3 regions of the Rhizobium sp. USDA 4016 genome follow, and region 2 is predicted to be linked to each of the others. Evidence: predicted binding sites of a transcription regulator. Region 2 holds the regulator's gene; each other region holds the start of a gene.
The links. The regulator HrcA, encoded in region 2, represses chaperone genes, less so after heat shock. The targets are predictions, from matches to a motif close to GTTAGCACTCNCNNNNNGNGAGTGCTAAC.
Positions count from the first base shown of each region.

Region 1: a site for HrcA is predicted at 1,722-1,750, ahead of groES (co-chaperone GroES). Genes of this name have one in related genera too.
Region 3: a site for HrcA is predicted at 1,433-1,461, ahead of ACZ9DP_RS06955 (co-chaperone GroES). Genes of this name have one in related genera too.

Region 1 covers NZ_JBWCCY010000004.1:3,113,954-3,117,227, reverse strand. Annotated here, with positions in the region: gene groL (chaperonin GroEL) at 1-1,312, opposite strand, end outside; gene groES (co-chaperone GroES) at 1,369-1,665, opposite strand; gene ACZ9DP_RS31090 (TIGR01459 family HAD-type hydrolase) at 2,028-2,876, shown strand; gene ACZ9DP_RS31085 (bifunctional riboflavin kinase/FAD synthetase) at 2,891-3,274, shown strand, end outside.
Region 2 covers NZ_JBWCCY010000004.1:3,619,045-3,622,318, forward strand. Annotated here, with positions in the region: gene grpE (nucleotide exchange factor GrpE) at 1-532, opposite strand, end outside; gene hrcA (heat-inducible transcriptional repressor HrcA) at 633-1,721, opposite strand; gene rph (ribonuclease PH) at 1,906-2,625, shown strand; gene ACZ9DP_RS33685 (VOC family protein) at 2,622-3,038, shown strand; gene rdgB (RdgB/HAM1 family non-canonical purine NTP pyrophosphatase) at 3,047-3,274, shown strand, end outside.
Region 3 covers NZ_JBWCCY010000002.1:1,218,310-1,221,583, reverse strand. Annotated here, with positions in the region: gene ACZ9DP_RS06970 (hypothetical protein) at 4-171, opposite strand; gene ACZ9DP_RS06965 (hypothetical protein) at 282-467, opposite strand; gene ACZ9DP_RS06960 (Hsp20/alpha crystallin family protein) at 763-1,269, opposite strand; gene ACZ9DP_RS06955 (co-chaperone GroES) at 1,605-1,919, shown strand; gene groL (chaperonin GroEL) at 1,961-3,274, shown strand, end outside.

The DNA.
Region 1 (3,274 bases), 510 kb from region 2:
CGGCTTCCTGATCGTCGTTCACGCCCTTGGACGTGATCTTGACGGAGGAACGGAGCAGGGCAACGCCGCCGCCCGGGACGATACCTTCCTGAACAGCAGCGCGCGTCGCATTGAGGGCGTCGTCGATGCGGTCCTTCTTTTCCTTCACTTCGACTTCCGTCGAGCCGCCGACGCGGATGACGGCAACGCCGCCTGCGAGCTTGGCAAGGCGTTCCTGCAGCTTCTCGCGGTCGTAGTCGGAGGTGGTTTCTTCGATCTGCGCCTTGATCTGCGCAACGCGGCCTTCGATGTCGGACTTGGCGCCGGCGCCGTCGACGATCGTGGTGTTTTCCTTGGAGATCGAAACCTTCTTGGTGCGGCCGAGCATGTCGAGGGTGACGGACTCGAGCTTGATGCCGAGATCTTCGGAGATGACCGTACCACCGGTCAGGATCGCGATGTCCTCGAGCATGGCCTTGCGGCGGTCGCCGAAGCCCGGAGCCTTGACGGCAGCAATCTTCAGCCCGCCGCGCAGCTTGTTGACGACGAGCGTTGCAAGCGCTTCGCCTTCGACGTCTTCAGCGATGATCAGCAGCGGCTTGCCGGTCTGAACGACGGCTTCGAGAACCGGAAGCATCGACTGCAGGTTGGAGAGCTTCTTCTCGTGCAGAAGGATATAGGCGTCGTCGAGGTCAGCAACCATCTTTTCCGGGTTGGTCACGAAGTACGGGCTGAGATAGCCGCGGTCGAACTGCATGCCTTCGACGACTTCGAGTTCGGTTTCGGCGGTCTTGGCTTCTTCGACAGTGATGACGCCTTCGTTGCCGACCTTCTGCATGGCTTCAGCAATGTCGCGACCGACCTGGCTGTCGCCGTTTGCGGAGATCGTGCCGACCTGTGCAACTTCTTCCGAAGTGGAGATCTTCTTGGCCTTGGCCTGGAGATCCTTGACGACTTCAGTAACGGCAAGATCGATACCGCGCTTCAGATCCATCGGGTTCATGCCGGCTGCAACGGCCTTGTTGCCTTCGCGAACGATGGCCTGAGCAAGAACGGTTGCGGTCGTGGTGCCGTCACCGGCGATGTCGTTGGTCTTCGAAGCGACTTCGCGGACCATCTGGGCGCCCATGTTTTCGAACTTGTCGTCCAGTTCGATTTCCTTGGCGACCGAAACACCGTCCTTGGTGATGCGCGGCGCGCCGAAGGACTTGTCGATGATGACGTTGCGACCCTTCGGGCCGAGCGTTACCTTGACTGCGTCAGCGAGGATATCGACGCCGCGCAGCATCTTTTCGCGCGCGGTGCGGCCGAACTTAATTTCTTTAGCTGCCATTTTGAAAACTCCTGAGAAGGGTTGTCAGCGATTTCGGTAAAAAGCGACCGGCTGGATCAGCCGATGATGCCCATGATGTCGGCTTCCTTCATGATCAGAAGGTCTTCGCCGTTGATCTTGACTTCTGTGCCGGACCACTTGCCGAACAGAACGCGGTCGCCAGCCTTGACGTCGAGAGCGACGACCTTGCCGGACTCGTCACGAGCGCCGGAGCCGACGGCGACGATTTCGCCTTCCTGCGGCTTTTCCTTAGCGGTATCGGGAATGATGATGCCGCCTTTGGTCTTTTCTTCGGATTCAACGCGGCGAACGACGACGCGGTCGTGAAGGGGGCGGAAATTGGTGCTTGCCATTGTCTAATCCCTCGATCAAATGACATTCGCAGGCCGGGCGGCCCACATGGATAAGTGTTAGCACTCTCCGTTGAGGAGTGCTAGCGCCGAGCATTTAGGGATGGCTCCAGAAGGAGTCAAGAAGCCCCATCACGGAATTTTGCGCCGGAATTGTGAAGAGGGCGGGAATTGTTTGAAGCATCGCCCGATTCGACGCGCGTCGGTTGCCTGAGCTTCGGAGTGCCCGCGCAGGCTGTCAACGGCGTGGCCGTTCCTCTCGTGGAAGGTCCGACGGTTTTTCCTGAAGATCGCCCGAAAATCCCTTGCCATCGCGACATGCCTTTGCAATGTCACGCCTGACTGAAAGCAAATCGGGAAATCGGATGGCCAAGCGGATTAGAAGTTTTGCGGAGATCACCAGCCAGTATGATGCGGTGTTCTGCGATGTCTGGGGCGTGCTGCACAATGGCGTCGATCCCTTCCCGACGGCCGCTGCCGCTCTGGAAGCCGCGCGCGGCGAGGGGCTTGCCGTCATCCTCATCACCAATTCGCCGCGCATCGCGCCTCAGGTGGTCGCCCAGCTTCGCCAGATCGGCATCCAGGACGGCGCCTATGACCGGATCGTCACCTCCGGCGACGTCACCCGCGGCCTGATCGCCGAAGGCCCGAAGAAGGTGTTCCTGCTTGGCCCGGATCGCGATCTGGCCATCATCGAAGGTCTCGGCGTCGAGCGCGTCGATGCGAAGGACGCTCAATCCGTGGTCTGCACCGGTTTCTTCGACGACGAGACGGAAAAGCCGGAAGACTACACGGATATGCTCAAGGATTTTCAGGCACGCAACGTGCCGATGGTCTGCGCCAATCCGGACCTCGTCGTTGAACGTGGTCACCGCATCATCCCCTGCGCCGGCGCCATGGCTGCCTATTACCACCAGTTGGGCGGCGAGATCCGCATCGCCGGAAAGCCGCACGCGCCGATCTACGACGCCGTGCTGAAAACCGCGCACGAACTCCACGGCGATTTCCCGAAAAGCCGCATTCTTGCCATCGGCGACGGCATGCCGACGGATGTGCACGGCGCTCTCGATTACGGCCTCGATCTCCTCTATATCAGCGGCGGTATCCACGCGAAGGAATACACACTGAACGGCGAGACCGACGAGGCGATCCTGCATGCCTATCTCGAACACGAGAAGGCCGCGCCCAAGTGGTGGATGCCGCGCCTCGCATAAGAAGAAGCCCGCCGATGACCGTTTTTCACCGCAATGAAACCCGCGAACCCTTGCCTGCCCACCTGAAGGGCGGGGTGATTGCCATCGGCAATTTCGACGGCGTTCATCGCGGCCATCAATCGGTGCTGAACCGCGCGCTGGAAATCTCGAACGAGCGGGACATCCCGGCGCTGGTGCTGACTTTTGAGCCGCATCCCCGCACGGTCTTCAGGCCGGAAACACCGGTCTTCCGCATCACGCCCGCACCCCTGAAGGCCCGCATCCTGGAAGCGATCGGCTTCAACGCCGTTATCGAATATCCCTTCGACCGCGAATTCTCGCAGCGCTCGCCGGACGACTTCATCCACGGCATCTTGAAGGACTGGCTGGGCGCCTCCGAAGTCGTCACCGGCTTCGAC
Region 2 (3,274 bases):
CGATCGTGAAGCCTGCCTGAACGACCTGGACGACCGTGTTATTCGCCACTTCGGCATTCGGAACCTCGAACATCGCCTGGTGGAAGTTCGGATCGAACTTCTGGCCGATCGGATCCAACTTGCGGACGCCGTGGCGCTCCAGTGCTGAGAGCATGGAGCGCTCCGTCATCTCGACACCTTCGATCAAAGTGTTGAGGCCTGTCTCGCCCGCTTCCTTCGCCTCTGCCGGAATGGCATCGAGCGCGCGGCGCAGATTGTCCGAAACGGCAAGCATGTCGCGCGCAAAGCCCGCGACCGAGTAGGACTTTGCATCCTTCACGTCGCGCTCCGTGCGGCGGCGCAGATTGTCCATTTCGGCGGCAAGACGCAGATAGCGGTCGCGCAGCTCGGCATTTTCAGCCTTGAGCACTTCAAGCGGATCCGGCTGGCGCGGCGCTTCCACCGTGGTTTCGTTCTCGACGTTTGCGGCAACGTCGTCTGCGGCTTCAGCCGCGGCAGCGTCAGATCCGTTTTTCGTCGTTTCGTCAGTCATGACGGTCTCCGGTCGTGGGTTCTCTTGGGATGCGCCCGATATCGAGCTTTGACCGCAAAAAATCAAGTCTGCGTGACAAAGAAGAAAAAATTCCGGTTTTTTATAGCGTGCCGCGCGCAAGCCGGGAAATCAGCTGGGCGGTGTAATCCACCATCGGCACGATGCGTGAATAATTGAGCCGTGTCGGCCCGATGACGCCGACGGCGCCGACAATGCGGTCGTCATCGTCGCGATAGGGCGCAACAATCAGGGAGGAGCCGGAGAGCGAAAAGAGCTTGTTCTCAGAACCGATGAAGATGCGCACGCCCGGACCGGTTTCGGCAAGGTTCAGCAGCTCGATCAGGCTGTCCTTCTTTTCGAGATCGTCGAAGAGCATGCGGAGACGATCGAGGTCCTCCGCGCTTGCCAGGCCTTCGAGCAGATTGGATCGGCCTCGAATAATAAGCTGCGGCGGTTTGCCTTCGTCCGCATCGCCAGACCACACCGCGATGCCGCGCTCGACGAGATCCCGGGACAACGCGTCGAGCTCGTGGCGGACGTTCTCCTTTAAGCGGCTGAGCTGCTTGCGCAATTCCGGCAATGTCTGGCCGGACATATGGGCATTGAGGAAATTCGCGGCCTCCGTCAGCTGCGACGACGTAACGCCTGCCGGCAATTCGATAATGCGGTTTTCGACCTGATCGTGATCGCCGACGAGCACTGCCAACGCCTTGGTGGGCTCCAGGCGGATGAATTCGACGTGTTTGAGAACCGGATCGCTCTTTGAGGTGATGACGAGCCCTGCGCCGCGCGAAATGCCGGACAACATCCGGCTTGCCTCGTTCATCATCGATTCAACCGGATTGTCGCGGCTTTCGGGGCGAACCTGGCGGTCGATATTCGCACGGTCCTCGGCGGAAAGGTCGCCGACCTGCATGAAGGCATCGACGAAGAAGCGAAGGCCGCCCTGCGTCGGCAGGCGTCCGGCGCTGACATGCGGCGAGTAGATCAGGCCCAACTCCTCCAGGTCGCTCATCACGTTGCGCACCGACGCGGGCGATAGCGACATGGGCAGAATGCGGGAGAGATTGCGCGAGCCGAGCGGCTCGCCACTTTCCAGATAGCCTTCAACGATCCGGCGGAAGATTTCCTTGGAGCGTTCATCCAGCGCAGCAACGGCATCCGAAACCGACGTCGACCTGAACCCCATGAACTTCCTTAGACCTGCGCTGCTGATGACGATCCTTAAAATATAGCCGTTCTCGCCCTCGTAGCAAAAGGGAATTTGCAAATGGCTGCGGCCAATCGTAGAAGCGGTCGACACCATTCAAGCATGCATGATGTTTTGCGAGAACCGCCTTACGGTTTTCGGCATCGTGCTTCAGGAGATCATAATGCGGCCTTCAGGCAGAAAAACCGACCAGATGCGCAAAGTCACTTTCGAGCGCAATTTTTCAAAGCATGCGGAAGGTTCCTGCCTCGTCAAATTCGGCGATACGCATGTGCTCTGTACCGCAAGCCTGGAAGACAAGACGCCACCGTGGCTGCGCAACACTGGAAAGGGCTGGGTCACGGCCGAATATGGTATGCTGCCGCGGGCAACCGGCGAGCGAATGAAACGCGAGGCCGCGGCCGGCAAGCAGGGCGGGCGCACACAGGAAATCCAGCGCCTGATCGGCCGCTCTCTTCGTGCCGTCGTCGATCTCAAGGAACTCGGCGAGCGCCAGATCACGCTCGACTGCGACGTCATTCAGGCTGACGGCGGTACGCGCACGGCCTCCATTACGGGCGCCTGGATTGCGCTCTACGACTGCCTGAAGTGGATGGAAACCCGCAACATGATCAAGGTCGAGCGCGTGCTCAAGGATCATGTCGCGGCGATTTCCTGCGGCATCTTCGCCAGCCAGCCGGTGATCGACCTCGATTATCTCGAAGATTCCTCGGCCGAAACCGATGCGAATTTCGTCATGACGGGCGCGGGCGGCATCGTTGAAATTCAGGGGACCGCCGAAGGCACGCCGTTCACGGACGGGGAATTTGCGGCGCTGATGACACTGGCGAAAACCGGCATCGTGGAGCTCGTCGACATGCAGAAACAGGCCATCGCCGGATGAGCGCCCTGCTGGAAGGCATGCTGGAGACGGCGCTTTATGCCAAGGATCTCGACAAGGCCGAGGCTTTCTACGAAGGCGTGCTCGGCCTTGCCAAGATCACGCGCGCCGCAAACCGGCATGTATTCTTCCGCTGCGGGCAAGGCGTGCTGTTGATCTTCAACCCTGATGAAACGGTGAAACCGCCAGCGGCCGATGCCCTGCAGGTGCCGCCCCACGGCACGAAAGGTCAGGGCCACGCATGTTTCCGCGTGTCTGGTAAAAACATCGATGCCATGGCGGTGAAGCTCAAAGCCGCGGGCATCGAAATCGAATCCGAAGTCCACTGGCCGAACGGCGGCCGCTCGATCTATTTCCGCGATCCCGCGGGAAACAGCCTCGAATGCGCCGAAGCCAGAATCTGGGGCATTGAATAGGACCGACCATGCGCACGCTTGAAACGAAGACGATCGTCGTCGCCAGCCACAACGCCGGCAAGATCCGCGAGATCCAGGAACTGATCGGACCGCTCGGCTTTACCGCCAAATCGGCAGCCGACCTCAACTTCATCGAGCCTGACGAAACCGGCACAACCTTCGAGGAAAACGCGACGATCAAGGCTCTCGCCTCTGCCAAAGCAGCAGGGATGCCGGCGCTTTCCGACGATTCTGGA
Region 3 (3,274 bases), on a different contig from region 2:
ACGTTATCGCGGATCGACCTTCACGAGGTTGCCGCCGAGGAAGGCCAGCTTGTAGGAGAGCAGCCGTTCGAAGCGGTACCACGCCGCCGCGAGGATCGAGCGGTTGAGTGCGGCCTTCTGCGCGACGTTCTTTCCCGGTTCCTCTGCCGTCCCCTTGGCCGAGGCGCTCATGTTCCTGATCTCCAGGTCTTCGAGGACGGCCGTTGCGAAGCGCGTCGTCGTGAAGGTCTATAGCATATCAGGCGCAGGCAACACCCTCTTCTGCCTATGGCAGACGCCTCTCAGTGATCGAGGTCAAGTTTGAGCTGCTCGCCGCCGCGGGTCTTTACGAGATAGGGGTTCGGCGGTCTCATCAACTGGATCCGCTCGAGCAGCTTTTCACGGCGTTCCAGATCGCGCTCGCGCGCCGAGCGGGATGCAGCAACAAAAGCCAAGGCATTCTGTATAACGAGTTCTGCGTGCGTCATGAGCATCTCCGTTACATTTGTTCCCTATATGTTCTCATTCATCGGCAAAGTCAACCTGCGACGCCCCGGTGCACGGCGATTCCCAGCGTCGCTTTTCCACAGACTACGGCTGAAGTGAGACTTAGGCATTCACCGCGGGCGCCGATGCAACTGACGATATCCTTCTGGCGCTCGCTCAAAGCCGAAATAGCATCCATTGTCGCCAAAGGCCGAGGCGAAGAGAACGGGGTCGCTGCCAGCGGTCCCGCCCTGTTTCTCGGCCCACGGATGCGGTTTGGCAACGGTGTTCGGCGGCCTAGCTGTTGATCGTAATGCGCTTGGCGGTCGATTGCGCCGTTTCCGAGCGTGGCAAGGTGATCGTCAAGACGCCGTTTTTGAACGAAGCGTCGACCTTGTCTTCCTGCACCTCGTTATTGAGCGACAGGCGGCGCTCGAAGCGGCCGTAGAACCGCTCGGAGAATTGCCGGTCCTTGTCCTCGCTGTCGGCCCGCTTTTCACCGCGGATCGTCAGGATGCCATTGTCGATCAGAAGTTCGATATCCTTCTCGTCCATTCCTGGGATTTCGGCGACGATACGGATGTCCTTGTCCGTCTCCGCGACTTCGATCTTCGGCCAGGCCGTTTCGAACATGAAACCGGACCCGACAGTCGGAAAATGGCCCTCGACGCCGCGGAAGACATCATCGAACAACCTGTTCATCTCGCGATGAAGCGCAAGGAACGGGTGCTGGTCTCTGCCTGCATAGCCTGTCGGGACCGGACTGTTGGTGCGGCCCCAGGGAATAAGATCACGAACGCTCATCTAAGCCTCCATGTTTTCAACGCGCCAGATCATCCGGCGCACTCGCCTTTGCCCTGGCGGGTATCAGGCGACAAGTCACTCTTCGGAATACACTTGACACTGCGCAGAACTGCCTGCGCCGCATCACAGATTAAACGCTGATGGGGAAGCTTCCGTTCCGCGCGTTAGCACTCTCCTGACACGAGTGCTAATTTTTTGCCGTCGCCCTCTTGAAATTCGAAAAAATCGGTAGCAGATTTTTTCCGCCGAGCGGTCAGCAAGGCTCGGTAGCCGCCCGGATTGGTCGCCTGGTCCGGGAGCGTGATAAGTGATCATCATCGTCCATGGAGGAAGACATGACGTTCCGACCGCTTCATGATCGCATTCTCGTCCGCCGGGTTGCGTCCGAAGAAAGGACCAAAGGCGGTATTATCATTCCCGACACAGCCAAGGAAAAGCCGCAGGAAGGCGAAGTCATCGCCGTCGGCCCCGGCGCGCGCAATGACGCCGGCCAGATCCAGCCGCTCGACGTCAAGGCGGGCGACCGTATCCTGTTCGGTAAATGGTCCGGCACCGAGATCAAGATTGACGGCGAAGACCTGCTGATCATGAAGGAAAGCGACGTAATGGGCATCATCGAGGTTCCGGCGGCCGGCAAGAAGGCCGCTTGAGGCGCCTTTCAGCTAACGCTACCCAATGGAGGAGTGAAGACATGGCTGCCAAAGAAGTCAAATTCCACAGCGACGCGCGTGACCGCATGATGCGCGGGGTCGACGTGCTTGCCAACGCGGTGAAGGTGACGCTCGGCCCGAAGGGCCGTAACGTCGTGATCGACAAGTCCTTCGGCGCGCCGCGCATCACCAAGGACGGCGTTTCGGTCGCCAAGGAAATCGAACTTGAGGACAAGTTCGAAAACATGGGCGCGCAGATGCTGCGCGAAGTCGCGTCGAAGACCAGCGACGTTGCCGGTGACGGCACGACGACGGCAACCGTTCTTGCCCAGGCGATCGTTCGCGAAGGCGCCAAGGCCGTTGCTGCCGGCATGAACCCGATGGACCTGAAGCGCGGTATCGATCTTGCTGTCGATGCCGTTGTCAAGGAACTGAAGAAAAACGCCCGCAAGATCTCCAATAATGCCGAAATCGCCCAGGTCGGCTCGATCTCCGCCAACGGGGATGTCGAAATCGGCAGTTTCCTTGCTGAAGCCATGCAGAAGGTCGGCAATGAAGGCGTCATCACCGTCGAAGAAGCCAAGACCGCCGAAACCGAACTCGAAGTCGTCGAAGGCATGCAGTTTGACCGCGGCTACCTGTCGCCGTACTTCGTTACCAATCAGGACAAGATGCGGGTCGAGCTTGAGGATCCCTATGTTCTCATCCACGAGAAGAAGCTCTCGAACCTGCAGTCGATGCTTCCGGTTCTCGAAGCCGTCGTTCAGACCGGCAAGCCGCTGCTGATCATCGCTGAAGACGTCGAAGGAGAAGCGCTTGCAACGCTCGTCGTCAACAAGCTGCGCGGCGGGCTGAAGATTGCTGCCGTCAAGGCTCCGGGCTTCGGCGACCGCCGCAAGGCCATGCTGGAGGACATCGCGATCCTGACCGGTGGTACGGTCATCTCTGAAGACCTCGGCATCAAGCTCGAGTCCGTTACCCTCGACATGCTCGGCCGTGCGAAGAAAATCGTTGTCGAGAAGGAAAACACCACGATCATCGACGGCGCCGGCGCCAAGTCCGACATCGAAGGCCGCGTTGTCCAGATCAGGGCGCAGATCGAAGAAACCACCTCCGACTACGATCGCGAGAAGCTGCAGGAACGTCTTGCCAAGCTCGCAGGCGGCGTTGCCGTCATCCGCGTCGGCGGCTCGACGGAAGTCGAAGTGAAGGAAAAGAAGGACCGCGTCGACGATGCACTGCATGCGACTCGTGCGGCAGTCGAGGAAGGCATCCTGCCAGGCGGCGGTGTGGCGCTGCTGCGCGCCGTCAAGGCGCTCGACAACCTCACCACGGGCAATTCTGACCAGCGTGTC